3 regions of the Nocardiopsis sp. NPDC006198 genome follow, and region 1 is predicted to be linked to each of the others. Evidence: predicted binding sites of a transcription regulator. Region 1 holds the regulator's gene; each other region holds the start of a gene.
What was found. The regulator LexA, encoded in region 1, represses DNA repair genes until DNA is damaged. The targets are predictions, from matches to a motif close to TCGAACANNTGTTCGA.

Region 1 (6,405 bases):
GCTCGAAGTCCTCGACCGTGGCGTCCTCCGGCACGTTCACCGTCTTGGAGATCGCGCCGGACAGGAACGGCTGCACGGCGGCCATCATCCGCACGTGGCCCATGGGCTTGATGTAGCGGCGGCCCATCGCGCAGTCGAACACCTCGTAGTGCTCGGGACGCAGGGAGGGGGCGTCCACGACGTGGCCGTTCCCGGCGACGTACTCGACGATCGCCTCGGCCTGCTCGTCCTGGTATCCCAGGTTCGCGAGCGCGCGCGGGATGGCCTGGTTGACGATCTGCATCGAACCGCCGCCGACCAGCTTCTTGAACTTGACCAGCGAGAAGTCGGGCTCGATGCCGGTGGTGTCGCAGTCCATCATGAAGCCGATGGTGCCGGTGGGCGCGAGCAGGCTCGCCTGGGCGTTGCGCCAGCCGTTGCGCTCCCCGACCCTGAGGCACTCGGCCCACTCGCGGGTGGCCGCGGCGTGGACGGGCTCCTCCAGGGAGGTCACCGTGCGCAGGTCGTCGTTGGCGGCGGCGTGCTTGCGCATGACGCGCTTGTGGGCCTGCTCGTTGCGCTTGTAGCCGTCGTAGGGGCCGACCACCCCGGCCAGCTCCGCGCTGCGGCGGTAGGCGGTGCCGGTCATCAGCGAGGTGACGGCGGCGGCGACGGCGCGGCCGCCGTCGGAGTCGTAGGCGTGGCCGGTGGCCATGAGGAGGGCGCCCAGGTTGGCGTAGCCGATGCCGAGCTGGCGGTAGGAGCGGGTCGTCTCACCGATCTTCTCGGTCGGGAAGTCGGCGAAGGTGATGGAGATGTCCATCGCCGTGATGACCAGCTCGGTGAGCCTGGTGAAGCCCTCGACGTCGAAGGTGTCGTCCTCGCGCAGGAACTTCAGCAGGTTGATCGAGGCCAGGTTGCAGGACGAGTCGTCCAGGGACAGGTACTCGCTGCACGGGTTGCTGGCGCTGATCCGCCCGGTCTCGGGGTTGGTGTGCCAGTCCTGGATGGTGCCGTCGTACTGGATGCCGGGGTCGGCGCACTCCCAGGCGGCCCTGGCCATCCGGGTGAAGAGGTCCTTGGCGTCCACGGTGGCGACGACCTCGCCGGTGGTGCGGGAGGTGAGGCCGAACTCCGACCCGGTGTCGACGGCGCGCATGAACGCGTCGGAGACGCGGACGGAGTTGTTGGCGTTCTGGTACTGGACGCTGAACATGTCGGCGCCGCCCAGGTCCACGTCGAAGCCGGCATCGCGCAGGGCGCGGATCTTGTGCTCCTCGCGGGCCTTGGTCTCGACGAACTCCTCGATGTCGGGGTGGTCGACGTCCAGGACGACCATCTTGGCGGCCCGGCGGGTGGCTCCACCGGACTTGATGGTCCCGGCCGAGGCGTCGGCTCCGCGCATGAAGGACACGGGTCCGGAGGCCGTGCCGCCCGAGGACAGCAGCTCCTTGCTGGAGCGGATGCGGGAGAGGTTCACACCCGCGCCGGACCCGCCCTTGAAGATGATCCCCTCTTCCTTGTACCAGTCGAGGATCGACTCCATGGTGTCGTCGACGGAGAGGATGAAGCACGCGCTGACCTGCTGCGCCGAGGCCGTCCCGACGTTGAACCACACCGGCGAGTTGAAGCTGAACAGCTGGTTGGCGAGGGCGTGCTTGAGCTCGTGGTCGAAGATCTCCGCGTCCTCGTCGCCGGCGAAGTAGCCGTGCTCGACGCCGGTCGCGGTGTAGACGCCGACGACGCGGTCGATGAGCTGCTTGAGGCTCCACTCGCGCTCGGGGGTGCCGACGGCTCCGCGGAAGTACTTGCTCGCCACGATCTGGGTGGCGTTCATGGACCAGGAGGCGGGGAACTCCACGCCGCGCTGCTCGAAGTTGACCGTGCCGTCACGCCAGTTGGTCATGACGACGTCGCGGCGCTCCCACTCCAGGGAGTCGTACGGGTGCGTCCCGGGGGTCGTGAAGACCCGCTTGATCTTCAGGCCCTTGCGGCTCCCCTTGCCCTTGCGCCCCGTCGAACCGCTGGCGGTTTCCGTCATCGTGGATTCTCCCCCTACCTCGTGGGCACGGCCTGCCCAACCGTGCACGGCGTCCTTGGAATACGGGACGGCCGGTCACGGGAGGACGTGTCCCGCGGTGTCCGGCCGGCCCCTGCGGTGCCCCGCCCGCGGCCCTCTCCCGGCCGCGGGGGCGCTACCCGGTGGTGGTGCTGCTCTCGGGGAGGGGGCCGGCCGCGCCGCCGTCACCGTCCTCCCGGTCCTGCCGCAGGCTGGCGATCTCGGCCTCGAAGTCGGCGAGGCTCTCGAAACCGCGGTAGACGCTGGCGAAGTGCAGGTAGGCCACCTCGTCCAGGTCACGCATCGGGCCGAGGATGGCCAGGCCGATCTCGTGGGCCGGCACCTCGGCGACGCCGCGTCCGCGGATCTCCTCCTCGACCTGCTGGCCGAGCTTGGCGAGCGCGTCCTCGGAGACGGGGCGGCCCTGGCAGGCCCGGCGCACCCCGGCGATGATCTTGGTACGGCTGAAGGGCTCGGTGACCCCGGAGCGCTTGGCGACCATCAGCAGGACGGTCTCCTGCGTGGTGAACCTGCGCTCGCACACCGGGCAGGACCGGCGGCGCCTGATGGCCGCGCCGTCGTCGGTGGACCTGCTGTCGATCACCCTGGTGTCCGGATGGCGGCAGAACGGACAGTGCATCCTGGTTCACCTGCTTCCCTCACCGAATCGACACCCTGTATCTCTACTAAACCACAACTCCTGGACAATCCATCCCGCGAGAGCACCAGATGTTGTGGTCGAACTTAGGCGCAGCAAGGGGTGGCCCGCAACTCCGCGGCCCGCGTGTCCCGCACGCGGGCACGCGACGGGACCCGCGGCGGAGGCAGAGGGCGGACATGGGGGCGCGGGGGCGCCGGGCCGCCCCGGGGGCGTCCGGCTCCGTCGACAAGAATAGCGGCGGAGGCCCCCGGCGCCCGCTGCGACCGGCGGCCCGCCGCGCCCGGAAGCACGTCCCACGAGGGGGTTCCGGCATCGCCCCCGGGATCCGGGAGACCAGTCCCACATCCCCCGGAACCGCCCTCGGGGAGACGTGTTCGCGCATTCCGGGGACAACACCACGTGAACACGTGTACACACGTCGGTAGAGGCCGGAAATTGACCGCGAAAACACGCGGGACAATGGACCGAGCCATCGAACGCTTGTTTGATATCACCGTGCGCAACGTCTAATGTTGACTGTGATTTCACGCTGGTTTCGCCATCACGCGGACCCCAGGTCGGCGCGGTTGCGGACCGGTGGTGGCCAGTCACGCAATCAGGCCCTGACCGAACCGAATGCCGAGGAGGCCCGGCCGTGCCGGAGGAGAATCCCGGAACCGCAGATTCCACCGCCGTTCTCACCGCAGTGGGGAACACGGGGGGATCCACGCCCGAAGCCCCCAAACTCACCGCCCGACAGCAGAGCGTCCTGAACTGCATCCAGCGGTATGTGCGCGAGCGGGGCTTCCCCCCGTCGATAAGGGAAATCGGGGAAGCGGTCGGCCTCTCCAGCCCTTCCAGCGTGGCGCACCAGCTCAAGGTCCTCCAGCGCAAGGGCTACCTGCACCGGGACCAGAACAGGCCCCGGGCGGTGGAGCTGCGCTCGCCCGGCCGTTCCTCCGGCCGGACCGTGACCCCCGAGGACATCGACCCCTCGCGCGCCGCGGCCGTGCCCCTGGTCGGCCGCATCGCCGCCGGCGGGCCCATCCTGGCCGAGGAGTCGGTGGAGGACGTGCTCGCGCTGCCCCGCCAGCTGGTCGGGGAGGGCCGCCTGTTCATGCTCACCGTGGTCGGCGACTCGATGATCGACGCCGCCATCACCGACGGCGACCTGGTCGTGGTCCGCCAGCAGCAGGACGCCAACAACGGTGACATCGTGGCGGCCCTGCTGGACGACGAGGCGACCGTCAAGGTCCTGCGCCGCGAGGAGGACGGCCACGTCTGGCTGATGCCGCGCAACGAGGCCTACGAGCCGATCAACGGGGACGCCGCCACCGTCCTGGGCAAGGTCGTCGCGGTCATGCGACGCGTCTGACCCCGGTCCGGCCCCACTGCCCCGCGCCCCCGGCGCCGTCCTGCGACGGCCCGGGGGCGCCGTGCCGTGCGCGCGGGCGCCCGGCGGCCGGGGCCGCTCGGCACGCGCGCGATCGCGGGAACCTCGGCGCATCCCCGGCCTCCCTGGCATGGGACGCCCGGCACGCGCACGGTCGCGGGAGGGCCTGTGGACGACGGGGGCCCGCCGGGCGGGGCCGCTAGGCTGGAACCGTGTCCACACCACTCTCCTCCCCCTCCGCCCGACCGCGCGCCGCACTGGTCGGCGGTGCCCTCGCGGTCCTGCTCTCCGCCGCCGCCTGCGCCCCGGCCGACACAGGCGGCGCCGAGCCCCCCGGTGCCGGCGGGGTCGAGCGCGAACTCGCCTTCGAGGGCGGCGGGCACGAGGTCTCCGCGAGCTTCCGCACACCGCACGACGCGTCCGGGAGGGTCCCCGGCGCACTCATCATCTCCGGCAGCGGTCCCACCGACCGCGACGGCAACGCGCCCGCGCGGCCCGACGCCGACACCAACCGCAACCTCTCCCGCGTACTCGCCGAAGCCGGTGTGGCCTCGCTGCGCTACGACAAGTTCGGCAGCGGCCCGGACCCGCAGACCGGGGAGGAGACCGGCCCCGGGGGTGTCCGGACGATCGCCCCGGTGGACCCCGGGGTCTTCGACCGGCAGGTCGTGGCGGCGTACGAGGAGCTCGTCGCGCAGCCCGAGGTGGACCCGGGGCGCGTGGTCGTCGTCGGCCACAGCGAGGGCGCCCTCTACGCCCTGCGCGCCCACGAGCTCATCGGCTCCGGGCACCCCTCGCCCGCGCTGGTGCTGGCCGCCCCTCCGGGCACGCGCTACCTGGACCTCCTCGACCGCCAGCTCACCGAGCAGGTCCGCCTGGCGGAGGGGGCGGGCCAGATCGAGGAGGCGGAGGCGGTGCAGATCCTCTCGGACATGCGCGCCGGGCGGGCCGCGGTCAGGGGAGGACGCGACCTCACGTCGCAGGAGAGCGACCGGTTCGGCGTCTACACACCGTGGAACGCCGACTTCCTCGCGTTCATGGACGGCCTCGACCCCGTCGAACTCGGTCGCGACCTGCCCGAGGGCACACCGGTCCTGGTCCTGTGGGGGGAGGACGACGCCCAGGTCTCGCGGGAGGACGTGGACCGGCTCATGACGGGTCTGGACGGCGCCGAACGCGTGGACCTGCCCGGTACCGACCACATCCTCCGGGCCTTCGAGGACGAGCCCGGAGCGGCGGTCCTGGACTCGGACAGACCCTTCGCCGAGGGGGTCGCCCCGGCGCTGGAGGAGTTCCTCGACACCGCCTGGTAGGGCTCCCGGCCGTCGGGGACGCCCGGGGGGCGCCGGCCCGTCACTCGGGGATCGACTCCGGGAGGGCCCCGACCACCGCCAGGGCGAGCTCCTCCGCGTCGGCGACGATACGCTCCTCGTCGGCCGGCTCGGTCGCGTCGTAGCGGGACGCCACGCTGTAGCAGGACTCCAGGTACAGGTTGGAGACCCGCGTCCCCACGCAGCCGACCGTGAACGGCGCCCCGCGGGTCCAGCGCACCGCCTCCTCCCCGACACCGTCCAGCCCGGTGGTGTCGTGCTGTTCCGTGGTCGCGCGCAGGTTGTCGGCGGCGGTCGTCACCCCGCCCGGGTTGGGAGCGGCCACCATCACCAGCGTCGCCGTGGCCGGAACCGCCTCTCCCGGGCCCTCCGGGGTGGCCCAGCGGCACTGCCACCCGGACCCGGCCGGGTCCTCCGGACCGCCGACCGGCTCCTCCAGCTCCAGTTCGTGCCCCGGCACCAGCGCGTCCAGCGTCTCCGTCGCTACGGCGGCGCACTCGGGGGCCGACTCGTACTCGCCCGTCTCCGGGGAGTCCCGCGTGACGACGTACCAGATCGCGCCGGCCGCGAGCAGGAGCAGGGCCAGGCCGGCGGCGACCACTCCCGCCGTCGCGCAACCCCTGCTCTGCGGCTGCGCCGACGGCACCACCTCGGGAGGAGGGCCGTACGGGGGCTGGGCGGGGTACTGCGGGCTCACAGGGACTCCCCGATCCGTCCGGCGAACTCGGCGGCCAGGTCGGCCGCCTCCTCGGGGTCGACCGGCTCCTGCCCGGCCAGGCCCGCGTAGGACACGCGCACGAACAGGTTGTCGCTGTGGAAGGCGAGTTCGGCGGTGCCGGGCACCTGCCCGTGCCACACCGCGCCCTCGCCCGTCGGCAGGTCCACCTCCTCGGCGCGCACGGGCAGCAGTGCCGTGTACGCCTCCGCGGCGCGGTCGGCCCCGGTCACCGGTTCCTCCCCCGTGGCGTCGGTGAAGAGCGCCGACACGTCGACGCGCAGTGCT
Region 2 (6,405 bases), on a different contig from region 1:
CCCGCGGCGGCGGCGCCTGGCTCGGCGCGGCTCGGGGTCAGGCCGAGAGGAGGGCGTGCAGCTCCACGTCGGGCAACTTCTCGCGGCCGTGGAGCGCTGAGAGCTCCATCAGGACGGAGAATCCCACGACCGTACCACCCGCCTTGCGGACCAGGTCCACCGCGGCCCTGCCGGTGCCCCCGGTGGCGAGGACGTCGTCGACGATGAGCACGCGGCTGCCCGGGACGATCGCGTCGGCGTGGATCTCGACGGTCGCGGTCCCGTACTCCAGATCATAGGACTGGTCGATGGTCCGCGCGGGCAGTTTCCCCGCTTTGCGGGCGGGGACGAAGCCCGCGCCCAGCTCCATGGCGACCGGCGCCCCGAAGATGAAGCCGCGCGCCTCCAGCCCGACCACGTGGTCCACCCCGAGCCCGCGGTAGGGCGCGCAGAGGCCGTCCACGGCGGCCGCGAAGGCCTCCCGGTGGTTGAGCAGCGGCGTGATGTCCTTGAACAGGATGCCGGCGTGCGGGAAGTCCGGGATGTCGCGGATCTGCGCCTCGATGAGCTCCGTGCTCGGGGCGCCGTCCGCGGTCGCGGTGTCGTGGGGCATGGTCGGTGGAACCTTCTGCTGTGGTGTCGGGGCGGTCGCGTCCGGGCCGGACACGGCGGTACCGGCCCCGGAGGGGGGCCGGTACCGAAGTCTGTGGACCCGCCGGGGCCCGGGGGCCTCAGCCCTTGGGCTTGTCGTCGTCGCCGAAGTCGGGACGGTCCTCGACCGGGGTGTCGTCCACGGCGGGGGTGATGACCTCGCCCACACCGGCCTTGAGCATGCGGATCCGCGTGCCGGGGGCGATCTCCAGCAGGACGTCCTGCTCGTGGATCTCGACGATGGTCGCGAAGATGCCGGCCTTGGTCATCACCTCGACGCCCGGGGCCAGCGCGCTCTGCATCTGCGCCTCCTGCTGGCGGCGCTTCTGGTTCGGGCGCCAGAACAGCAGCCAGAAGACCAGGATGATCATCAGGAACGGGAAGAGCATGCCGAGAAGCCCGCCCGTGGGCTCTGCTGCGTCGGCGAGATGGTAAAGGCCCTGCACGGGGGCGTCCTTCCTGACGTTTCGTCATGTGGTCCGCGGGTGCCGGTGGGGCACTCCGGCGGCCACCTTCTTCGTGTCGCCCGAACCCGGAACGATCCGGACCACACCCGGCACGTACAACGCGCGGGGCGGCCGAGTCGTTCCGCCGGTGTCGGACAACACGTACGGAGCCCTGCCCCGTATCGGCTGATTCGTCCAAAGTTTACGTGGCGCCGGTCACCGATCCCCCACCGCCGGAGATCGGAGTGTTAACGGTTCAGCCCCGTTTCACACACGCGGGACCCATTGTGCCCGGTGCGACGCCCCCTGTCAGCCCGCCCGGTCAGGAGGCGCCGCGGACCGTCCGGTCAGGGCGTCGTCCCGGAGGCGCCGCCCCCGGCGCCGGCCCCCGCGGCGGTGCCGGGCGCGGAGGCCCCGGCGGACGCGGGACCGGCGGACCCCGCGCCGAACGCGGCGTCCGGCGGCGGGGTGAGGCCCATGTGCGCCCAGGCCTGCGGCGTGGCCACCCGGCCGCGCGGGGTGCGCGCCAGGAAGCCGGACCGGACGAGGAACGGCTCGGCGACGACCTCCACGGTCTCCGCCTCCTCCCCCACCGACACCGCGAGCGTGGACAGGCCGACGGGGCCCCCGCGGAAGCGGTGCATGAGGACGTCGAGGATGGCGCGGTCCAGCCGGTCCAGGCCGAGGCCGTCGACCTCGTACAGCTCGAGCGCGGCACGGGCGGTCCGCAGCGACAGCTGCCCGTCCCCCCGGACCTCGGCGTAGTCGCGCACCCGGCGCAGCAGCCGGTTGGCGATACGGGGCGTCCCGCGCGAGCGCCCGGCGATCTCCCGGGCCGCGTCCTCCGCGAGGGGCGCCCCGAGCAGGCCCGCCGAGCGGTGCAGGATCAGCTCCAGCTCGTCCGGGGAGTAGAAGTCCATGTGCGCGGTGAAACCGAACCGGTCGCGCAGCGGGGCGGGCAGCATGCCCGCCCGGGTGGTGGCCCCGACCAGGGTGAACGGGGCGATCTCCAGGGGGATGGCGGTCGCGCCGGGGCCCTTGCCGACCACGACGTCGACCCGGTAGTCCTCCATCGCGACGTAGAGCATCTCCTCGGCGGGCCGGGCCATCCGGTGGATCTCGTCCAGGAACAGCACCTCGCCCTCCTGGAGGGTGGAGAGGACGGCCGCCAGGTCGCCGGAGCGCTCGATGGCCGGGCCCGAGGTGATGCGCAGCGGGGCGCCCATCTCGGCGGCGATGATCATGGCCAGGGTGGTCTTGCCCAGGCCGGGGCCCCCGGACATGAGGATGTGGTCCGGGGCCCGGTTGCGCCTCCGGGCGCTGTCGAGCACCAGGGAGAGCTGCTCGCGCACCCGCTCCTGCCCGACGAACTCGTCCAGGGCGCGGGGGCGCAGGGCGCCCTCGACCTGGCGGTCGTCGAGGCTGGCGTCGGAGGAGACCGCCTCGCGCTCGTACGGGGCGGCCCCGTGGGCCTCGCCGGACTCGTACGGTTCGTGCATGGGGTGCCTTCCTCCTAGGCGCGGCTGAGCCTGCGCAGGGCGGTGCGCAGCAGGACGGCGACGTCGGTGCTCGCCGACTCGGCGGTGACGGCGGCCGCGGCGGCCTCGGCGTCCTTGGCCGACCAGCCGAGGTTGACGAGGCCGGAGACGACCTGCGCGCGCCGGGCGGCGTCGGACGCCCCCGCCGGGGCCCCCTCCGCGGGGGGCAGCGTGCCGTCGGTGAGGACGGGCGACTCCAGCTTGCCCGCCAGCTCCAGGACGATGCGCTGCGCGCCCTTCCTCCCGATGCCCGGCACACGGGTCAGGGCAGCGGTGTCCTCGGTCGCCACGGCCTGGCGCAGGCCGGCCGGGCTGTGGACGGAGAGGATCGCCAGGGCCAGTCGCGGTCCGACCCCGGACGCGGTCTGCAACTGCTCGAACAGGTGCCTCTCGTCGTCGTCGGCGAACCCGAACAGGGTCAGGGAGTCCTCGCGGACGATGAGGCTGGTGGACACGGTGCCGGTCTCGCCGACGTGGAGCCGGGACAGGGCGGAGGGGGTGCACTGGACGGTCATGCCGACCCCGCCGACGTCGATCACGGCGCTGCCGGCGCCGCGTGCGGCCACCCGGCCGGTGAGGAACGCGATCATCTCGTGCGGGCACCGGGGGCGGTGCCCTTCTCCTTCCTGGGGGCGGGGAGCTAGCGGCCGCGGGTGCGGCGGGCGAGTTCCACCTTGCGGGCGAAGTCCTGTGCGGCCTGGGCGACCCGGGCCTGCGCCCCGCCGCGCCAGATGTGGCAGATGGCGAGGGCGACGGCGTCCGCCGCGTCCGCGGGCCTGGGAGGACCGTCGAGTCCGAGGATACGCGCCACCATGGTGCCGACCTGCGCCTTGTCGGCGCGGCCGCTGCCGGTGATGGCGGCCTTGGCCTCGCTCGGTGTGTGCAGGGCGACGGGCAGGCCCCGGCGCGCGGCGCACACCAGGGCGATGCCGCTGGCCTGGGCCGTGCCCATGACCGTGCTGAGGTTGTGCTGGGCGAAGACCCGTTCGACGGCGACCGCGTCGGGCCGGAACCGGTCCAGCCACTCCTCGATCCCGCGCTCGATGCCGACGAGCCTCTGGGGCAGCTCGGTGTCGGGGCTGGTGCGGACGGCGTCGGCCCCGAGGAGGGTGAGCGGCTTGCCGATGGCCCCCTCGACGACACCGACCCCGCACCGGGTCAGCCCCGGGTCGATCCCCAACACTCGCACTCCGCCCACCCTCGCCCGTCTTCGCGCATGTCCTCGAACGTCCGTTCGCACCATGCTAGCGGTGGGCGCCGACCCCCGCCGTCCGTCCGCCCGGGCGTGTCGCCTCCCCCGCCTGACCGGCACGCCCCGCGCGATCCCCCTGCGGATCAGGCGGTCCGGTCCCGTTCGAGGCCGGCCGCGATGCCGTCGACGATCATGAGCAGGCCGTCCTCGAAGGCTTCGTCCCCACCGGGGTCCCCTCCTCCGGCGAGCGCCGCGGCCAGGGTGGGCGTCGCTCCGGTCAGCGCGGCCCGCGCCTCCTCGGGAAGGTCCTCGGGAGGCGTCTCCCCCGCGTCGGCGTGGCGCTGCGCGTCGGCCTGCTGCTGGAGGACCGAGCCCACCACGTAGTGGTCGACGAGGACCGCGGCGCGAACGGCGCGCACGGGACCGAAGCCGAAGCCGACCAGGACGGCGAGTTCGGCGTCGAAGGCGGCGAGGGTGGCCGCCCCCGCGCGGCTGCCCGCCACGACCCGGGCCGCGTCGCGGTGGGACAACAGCGCGGCCCGGCGTTCCCGGGCACGGCGCAGCGACCAGGAGCGCCAGTCCTCCCCGGGCCCCGGGGGGCTCTGGGGCGGGCGCAGGTGCTCGGCCATCCTGTCGAGGAGCTCCCGCTTGTCGCGGAAGTGCCAGTAGAGCGCCGGCGACTTCACGCCCAGGCGCTCGGCCAGCCGCCGGACGGTCAACCGGTCCAGCCCCTCGTCGTCGAGCAGTCCCAGTGCCGCCTCGACGATCGTCCGCCGGTCCACCGTCACACCGCCCTCTGTCCTGTGTCTCCGGAACAGGGAGCTTATCACCGCTAAGGTAGCTTAGCGGTGATAAGGACTTACCAACGCTAAGGAGACAGGCATGGCACCCCCCGCCGACCGCTTCACCCGCGCACTCCTCGCCTGCGGCGCCGCCGCGCCCCTGTTCGTCCCGGTGCTCCTCGCCGAGGGGGCGTACCGCCCGGACTACGAGCCGCTCCACCGGTTCGGCAGCGAACTCGCCCTCGGGGAGAGGGGCTGGATACAGACGGCCAACTTCATCGCCACCGGCCTCCTCCTGCTGGCCTTCTCCGTCGGCGTGCGCAGGGCGGCGCCCACCGGCCGGAGCTCGTTCGCACTGCCGGCCCTGACCGCCCTGGCCGGGGCGTGCCTGGTCGTCGCCGGCGTGTTCCCGACCGACCCCGTGGGGGTCGGGACGGCGGGCGCGGCCACCCCGGCCGGGACGGTCCACGCGGTCAACGTGCTGCCCTTCCACGCCGCCCTCACCGCGGCGCCCCTGGCGATGGCGTGGCGCCTGGCCGCAGAGCCGGGACGGCGGGCGTGGGTGGCGTACTGCTGCGCCGCGGGCGCCCTCGTCCCGCCGCTCTTCGCGGCCTTCATGGCGTCCGCCGGGCACGGCTTCCACGGCCTGGGACAGCGGGTCGTCCTGACGGTCGGACTGACCTGGTTCGCGGCCGCGGCATGGCTGCTCCTGCGCTCGACCGCCCGGAAGGACCCGGCCCCGGACGCTGGGGGCGGAAAAGGGGTGGACGGGGGCCGGACTGCGTGCTAAGTTCATCTCATTCAGAGAAAAACTCAGGTTGAGAATAACGAGGACCCGCACGTGACCGAGGACAGGACGCCCCAGCACGACGAGCCGGAGAGCAGGTTCCTCTCCGGCTACGACCCCCACGCCTTCGCCCCCGCCGCGGTCACCGTCGACGTCGTCGCCCTCACGATCCGTCCGGAGGCCGGGACCGGGGCCCGGCGGACGGGGACCCCCCACGTACTGCTCACACGGCGCGCCGCCCACCCGCAGCGCGGCCGGTGGGCGCTGCCCGGCGGGTTCGTCCGCGCGGAGGACGGGCCGGACGGCCCCGCCGACCCCGACCTGCCCGACGCCGCCCTGCGCGTGCTGTCGGAGAAGACCCGGCTCCCCACCGAGCTGCACCTGGAGCAGCTGGGCACCTACGGGGCGCGGGGGCGCGACCCCCGCATGCGCGTGTTCTCGGTCGCCCACATGCTCCTGGCCCCCGACCTGCCCGACCCCCACAGCGGCAGGGACACCGAGGAGGCCGCCTGGGTCCCGTGGAGCGAGCTCGGGCACGGCGAGGGCTCCCGGGCCGGCCGGGACCTCGCGTTCGACCACGGGCGGATCCTCGCCGACGCGGTCGAACGCGCCCGCTCCAAGCTGGAGTACACCGCCCTGGCCACCGCGTTCCTGCCGTCCGCCTTCACCATCACGGCACTGCGGGAGGTGTACCAGGCGGTGTGGGGGCGCACCCTGCACGCCGCCAACTTCCACCGCAAGATCCTCGCCACCCCCGGGTTCGTGGAGGACACCGGGGAACTCGCCGAGCACGGCGGCTCCGGAGGCGGGCGCCGTGCCCGCCTGTACCGGGCCGGCGGCGCCGCGCTCCTGCACCCGCCCCTGCTGAGGAGCACCCAGTGACCGGGGCGGTCCGACCGCGCCGGGACCCGCCCCGGCGCCGCCTCACCGTCCCCGCTCCGGGGGCCGCGCGCCACGTACGAGAAGGGAGGGACCTATGAGCACGGAACAGCACGACACCGCGGCGTTCGACACGGCCCTGCGCACCGTC
Region 3 (6,405 bases), on a different contig from region 1:
GCTGTCCAGCCTCGTGGTGATCGCCGCCTGCCTGGCCTTCGTGCCGCTGGGCGGCGGCCACCGCCAGGACGTCGCGGGCCTGCCGGTCGCGGCGGAGCTCACCCTGTCGCTCGGCACCACCGCGGGGGCGGCGGCCCTGTTCCTGACGGTGCTCGGCCCCGCCGCGCGGCTGAGGACGGGGCCCCGGCCGCGCCTGACGTTCCCCGCCGGGGTGGGGGAGCGGGTGCGCTCCCTGGCGGCGGCGTCACTGCTGCCGCTGGTGGCCATGCAGGTGTGCCTCCTGCTGTCGGTGGCGCTGGCCAACTGGGGCGGGGGCGCGGGGGCGGCCGTGCTCTACACCTACGCGTGGGCCCTGTTCACCCTCCCGTACGGGGTGATCGCGGTCCCCATCGCGACGAGCGCCTTCACCGCCCTCGCCGTGGCCCACGCCGAACACGACCGGGAGGGGTTCGCCGCGCTCGCCGCCGGAGGCGCCCGCGCCTGTGTGGTGGCCACAGCCGGGGTGGGCACCGCGCTGGCGGCCGCCGCCGCCCCGGTGGCCGGGGTCTTCGCCCAGCAGGATCCGCAGACCCTCGAGCGCGCCCTGCTGGCCTACGCTCCGGGTGTGGTGGGCTTCGGCCTGGTCGCCCTGCTCAGCCGCGCCCTGTACGCGTCCCACCACGGACGTTCCGCCGCCGCGGCCCAGGTGGTGGGATGGCTCGTGGTGACGGTGTGCGCCGCGGTTCTGGTGTGGCTGCTCCCCCCGGGATGGTCGATCGCCGGACTGGGCGCGGCCAGCACGGTCGGCCTGACCCTGGCCGCCGTACTGCTCTGCGCGGGCGTGGCGCGCGCGCACGGCCGCGGCGCCCTGGCGGGTGTGGCGCGCTCGGTGCTGGCCGCCGCCCTCGGCGGCGGCGCCGGATGGGTGGCGGGCCGTGCGGTCGCCGGGCTCCTGCCCGCCGACGGGGTGTGGCAGTCGGCGGGGGCGGCCGCCTCGGCGGGCGCCGCGGGGCTGGTGGTCTACGCGGCGGTCGCGGCCCTGGCGGACCGCGCCGCCGTGCGGGCCGTCGCCGACCGGGCCAGGACCGTACTCGAACGCAGGAGGGGGAAGCGGTGAACGGCAGGATCGCGCTGGTCGTCGGTACCAGCACAGGAGGCGTCGGCCGCCACGTCCGCTCACTGGGCGCGGGACTGCGCGCCCGCGGGTACCGGGTGGCGGTGCTCGGCCCGGCCGAGGCCGAGCAGGAGTTCGGGTTCACCTCGGAGGGCCTGCGCTTCTCCCCGGTGCCCATCGGCCCCGCGCCCTCGGCGGGGGACCCCGGCGCGGTGCTGCTCCTGCGCTCGCTGACGCGCGGCGCGGACGTGGTCCACGCGCACGGGATGCGCGCCGGGGCCCTCTGCGCGCTGGCGGGCGCCCGGCCGCTGGTGGTGACGGCGCACAACGCGCCGCCGCCGGTCGGGGGCCTCCTGGCCCTGGCCTACCCCCTCCTGGAGCGGATCGTGGCCCACCGCGCGGACGCGGTGCTGGGGGTGTCCGGCGACCTGGTGCGGCGGATGCGCGCGCTCGGGGCGCGGGAGGCCCGCCTCGCGGTGGTGGCCGCGCCGGAGACGGGGACGCCGCTGAACGGGCGCGAGGCCACGCGCGCCGACCTGGCGGTCCTTCCCGAGCGTCCCCTGCTGCTGACCATCGGCCGGCTCGCGGAACAGAAGGGGCTGCACATGCTCCTGGACGCGGCGCCCTCCATCGCCGACCGCAGCCCGGAGCCGGTGATCGCGATCGCCGGGGACGGCCCCCTCTGGGGCCGCCTGCACGACACGGCGGCCGAGATGGACGCCGACGTGCGCATGCTCGGCCACCGCTCGGACGTGGCCGACCTCCTCGCCGCCGCGGACGTGTTCTGTCTCACCAGCCGGTGGGAGGGGCCGTCGCTGGTGATCATGGAGGCGTTGCGGGCGGGGCTCCCCGTGGTCTCCACCCGGGTCGGGGGGATCCCCGACCTGTACGCGGGGACGGTGCTGATGGTGCCGCCGGGGGACACGGAGGCGTTCGCGGCAGCGGTGGGGCGGGTCCTGGACGACCCCGTGCTGGCCGCGGACCTGCGGACCCGTGCACGGGAGACCGCGCGGACGCTGCCGAGCGAGGAGGACGCGGTGGAGGCCGCCGCCGCCGTCTACAAGTCGGTGCTCCGCCGCTGATCCGCGGGGCGCCGGGGGCGGGGGCGGTGCGCGGCAGGATTCCCCGGGCCGGGGGACGGGGACCCCTACCCGGGGGCCTGACCCATGTGTCCCGGAGGAGCGATGAATACCACCGCCGCCGCCTCTTCCCGGGAGAGGCCGGAGATGCCATCCTGATCCGTGGGTCCGAAGGTGTGTCACGGAGTGCGCACGACCGGTACCCTTGGTTTCACGTGAGGGGAGTATCCCTGTCGCGGCGGTGTCGTCATCACGGAGTACAGAGTCGTTCTCCCGGTGCCGTCGGTTCACGTCCTCAGGACGTGAGCGGGAGAGACCTCCGGTAGTTCGACGTGCGTGCACACTGCTCGCGCGCACCAACCGGAGGAGAATCCGTCTGTGGACGTTCCCATGTGGGTGTGGGCTGCGACGATCGGTGGAATGATCGCCATCCTGGTGATCGACCTGGCCATCGTCGACCACCCCTGGAGCAAGAACAAGGGTCCCCAGGAGTTCGGGATCAAGCAGGCCGCCTGGTGGGCGGCCTTCTACATCGGCATCGCCATCCTCTTCGGTCTCGGGGTCTGGTACTTCGGCGGCGGTTCGGCCGGCGCGGAGTACTTCGCGGGCTTCGTCACCGAGAAGAGCCTGAGCATCGACAACCTCTTCGTGTTCTACCTCATCCTGAGCTCCTTCGCGGTGCCCAGGAAGTACCAGCACGAGGTCCTGCTCGTCGGCATCGTCATCGCGATCGTCATGCGCGGCATCTTCATCGCCCTCGGCGCCCAGGTGATCAACGCCTGGAGCGAGGTGTTCTACCTCTTCGGCGCCTTCCTGATCTACACCGGTTACAAGATCGTCCGTGACCACATGAAGGGCGACGAGGAGGAGAAGGACTTCACGCAGACCCCCGTGGTCCGCCTGGTCAAGCGCTTCTGGCCGGTCAGCAGCGACTACCACGGCGCCAAGCTGACCGTGAAGCTCGACGGCAAGCGCCATGTCACCCCGATGCTCCTGGTCATCCTCGCGATCGGCGTCATCGACCTGGTCTTCGCGGTCGACTCCATCCCGGCGATCTTCGGCCTGACCCAGGACACCTACATCGTCTTCACCGCCAACGCCTTCGCCCTGCTGGGCCTGCGCCAGCTGTACTTCCTGCTGGCCGGCCTGATGGACCGCCTGGCCTACATCAGCTGGGGCCTGTCGGCGATCATGGTCTTCATCGGCGTGAAGATGATCTTCCACGCGCTGCACGAGAACGGCATCCACATCATCGACATCGGCATCGGCACCTCGCTGACCGTGATCCTCGGCATCATGACGATCACCATCGTCGGAAGCCTCGTCAAGTCCAGGATCGACGAGCGCAACAAGCCCGCCGTCGAGGAGGAGAAGGACGTTCCGGTCGACAGGTCCTGATCTCGGGCGGGCGGCCCGCGGACATCCTGCGGAACGGCCTTTTTCGAACAGCTGTTCGTCTATAGTGGTGGTGTCCTGGCGCGCGAGCGCCAGGGCGCCACCACTTCTCCGTAGTGGAAGAAACCGACGTCGGCGATCGTTAGTCTTGACGGACGGGGAAGGCCGGAGGCCTCCCCGTATCCCCTCACCGGCCCGATTCCGAGGCCGAGGCGGTCGCCTGAGGCCGTTCGCCCGCCACGCCGCGAAGCCACACACGGGTCGCCCGCCGTCATCGGACGCGGTCCGCGCCCCGGTGCGCCTATGCCGAAGGATGTCTCACTCGATGGTCGAACAACTGGTAGTCCGGGGAGCCCGAGAGCACAACCTCAAGGACGTCTCGCTGGACCTGCCGCGTGACTCCATGATCGTGTTCACCGGCCTGTCGGGGTCGGGGAAGTCGTCGCTGGCCTTCGACACGATCTTCGCCGAGGGGCAGCGCCGCTACGTCGAGTCCCTCTCGGCCTACGCGCGCCAGTTCCTCGGCCAGATGGACAAGCCGGACGTGGACTTCATCGAGGGACTGTCCCCGGCGGTGTCCATCGACCAGAAGTCCACCAGCCGCAACCCGCGCTCCACCGTCGGCACCATCACCGAGGTGTACGACTACCTGCGCCTGCTGTGGGCCCGCATCGGCGTGCCGCACTGTCCGGAGTGCCGCCGGGAGATCGCGCGGCAGACGCCGCAGCAGATCGTGGACCGTGTCCTGGAGATGACCGAGGGCACCCGCTTCCAGGTGCTGGCCCCGGTCGTGCGCGGACGCAAGGGCGAGTACACCGAGCTCTTCAAGGACCTGCAGTCCAAGGGCTACACCCGGGCGATCGTGGACGGCGAGGCAGTGCGCCTGGACGAGGCGCCCAAGCTGGGCCGCTACGACAAGCACGACATCGCCGTGGTCGTGGACCGGCTCTCCGTCAAGGAGAGCGCCCGGGGCCGGCTCAACGACTCCGTCGAGACCGCGCTCAAGCTCGCCGGCGGCACCATCGTCCTGGACTTCGTGGACCTGGACGCCGACGACGCCGAGCGGGAGAAGGTGTTCTCCGAGCACCTCTACTGCCCCTACGACGACCTCTCCTTCGAGCAGCTCGAACCCCGCTCCTTCTCCTTCAACGCCCCCTACGGCGCGTGCCCCGACTGCTCGGGCCTGGGCACCCGCATGGAGGTCGACGCCGAGCTGCTGGTCCCGGACCCGGAGAAGACGCTGGCCGAGGGCGCCATCGGCCCCTGGTCGGGCGGGCCCAACAGCGGCTACTGGGAGCGCATCCTGACCGCGGTCGGCGAGGCCGTCGGGTTCGACCTGGACACCCCCTGGGAGAGGCTGCCGCGCCGCGCGCGCAAGGCGCTCCTGGAGGGGCACGACACCCAGGTCCACGTCACCTACCGCAACAGGTACGGGCGCAACCGCTCCTACTACACCGAGTTCGAGGGCGTCATCCCCTGGGTGAAGCGCCGCCACTCCGAGACCGAGAGCGACTACGGTCGCGAGCGGCTGGAGGGGTACATGCGCACCGTGCCCTGCCCCACCTGCGAGGGGACCCGCCTCAAGCCGGTCGTGCTGGCCGTGACGGTGGGCGGCCGGTCCATCGCCGAGGTCGCGCAGATGTCGCTCACCGACAGCGCCGCCTTCCTCGCCGGGCTCACGCTCTCCGACCGCGACGCGGTCATCGCGGCCCAGGTCCTCAAGGAGATCAACGCCCGCCTCGGCTTCCTGCTCGACGTCGGCCTCGACTACCTGAGCCTGGCCCGTTCCTCCGGGTCGCTCTCCGGCGGCGAGGCCCAGCGGATCAGGCTCGCCACGCAGATCGGCTCCGGTCTGGTGGGAGTGCTGTACGTGCTCGACGAGCCGTCCATCGGCCTGCACCAGCGCGACAACGCCCGCCTCCTGGAGACCCTCCAGCGGCTGCGCGACATCGGCAACACGCTGATCGTGGTCGAGCACGACGAGGACACCATCCGCGCCGCCGACTGGGTGGTGGACATCGGCCCCGGCGCGGGCGAGCACGGCGGACACGTCGTGGTGTCCGGCATCGTGGACGAACTCCTCACCTCCGAGACGTCGCTGACCGGCGAGTACCTGTCCGGCCGGCGCGTCATCGCGCTCCCCGAGGGGCGGCGCCCCCTCACGAAGGGGCACGAGCTGGTGGTGAAGGGCGCCCGGGAGAACAACCTCCACGGGATCGATGTCGCGTTCCCGCTGGGCGTGTTCACGGCCGTCACGGGCGTGTCCGGTTCGGGCAAGTCCACCCTGGTCAACGAGATCCTGTACAAGGCGCTGGCCAAGGAGCTCAACGGGGCGCGCGACGTGCCCGGCCGGCACGTGCGGGTCAACGGCATGAACAAGGTCGACAAGGTCGTGCACGTCGACCAGAGCCCGATCGGGCGCACCCCGCGCTCCAACCCGGCCACGTACTCCGGGGTCTTCGACCACATCCGCAAGCTGTTCGCGCAGACCACCGACGCCAAGACGCGCGGCTACCAGCCCGGCCGGTTCTCCTTCAACGTCAAGGGCGGCCGCTGCGAGGCCTGCGCCGGCGACGGCACGCTCAAGATCGAGATGCAGTTCCTGCCCGACGTCTACGTGCCCTGCGAGGTCTGCCACGGCGCCCGGTACAACCGGGAGACCCTCCAGGTCCACTACAAGGGCAAGAGCATCTCCGAGGTGCTCGAGATGCCCATCTCCGAGGCGCTGGAGTTCTTCGAGCCGATCAACGCCATCCGCCGCCACCTCCAGACCCTGGACGACGTCGGCCTGGGGTACGTCCGGCTCGGGCAGCCCGCCACCACCCTCTCGGGCGGTGA

Region 2: a site for LexA is predicted at 3,837-3,852, ahead of ruvC (crossover junction endodeoxyribonuclease RuvC). Genes of this name have one in related genera too.
Region 3: a site for LexA is predicted at 3,614-3,629, ahead of uvrA (excinuclease ABC subunit UvrA). Genes of this name have one in related genera too.

The regions. Positions count from the first base shown of each region.
Region 1 covers NZ_JBEXSY010000088.1:2,074-8,478, forward strand. Annotated here, with positions in the region: gene ABZ234_RS31555 (vitamin B12-dependent ribonucleotide reductase) at 1-2,020, opposite strand, end outside; gene nrdR (transcriptional regulator NrdR) at 2,175-2,678, opposite strand; gene lexA (transcriptional repressor LexA) at 3,334-4,053, shown strand; gene ABZ234_RS31570 (alpha/beta fold hydrolase) at 4,284-5,384, shown strand; gene ABZ234_RS31575 (hypothetical protein) at 5,425-6,051, opposite strand; gene ABZ234_RS31580 (hypothetical protein) at 6,096-6,405, opposite strand, start outside.
Region 2 covers NZ_JBEXSY010000010.1:72,855-79,259, reverse strand. Annotated here, with positions in the region: gene ABZ234_RS09810 (adenine phosphoribosyltransferase) at 38-592, opposite strand; gene yajC (preprotein translocase subunit YajC) at 711-1,076, opposite strand; gene ruvB (Holliday junction branch migration DNA helicase RuvB) at 1,424-2,575, opposite strand; gene ruvA (Holliday junction branch migration protein RuvA) at 2,590-3,204, opposite strand; gene ruvC (crossover junction endodeoxyribonuclease RuvC) at 3,255-3,803, opposite strand; gene ABZ234_RS09785 (TetR/AcrR family transcriptional regulator C-terminal domain-containing protein) at 3,950-4,594, opposite strand; gene ABZ234_RS09780 (DUF998 domain-containing protein) at 4,689-5,378, shown strand; gene ABZ234_RS09775 (NUDIX domain-containing protein) at 5,430-6,257, shown strand; gene ABZ234_RS09770 (J domain-containing protein) at 6,352-6,405, shown strand, end outside.
Region 3 covers NZ_JBEXSY010000039.1:39,131-45,535, reverse strand. Annotated here, with positions in the region: gene ABZ234_RS23120 (lipid II flippase MurJ) at 1-1,096, shown strand, start outside; gene ABZ234_RS23115 (glycosyltransferase family 4 protein) at 1,093-2,175, shown strand; gene ABZ234_RS23110 (TerC family protein) at 2,551-3,570, shown strand; gene uvrA (excinuclease ABC subunit UvrA) at 3,893-6,405, shown strand, end outside.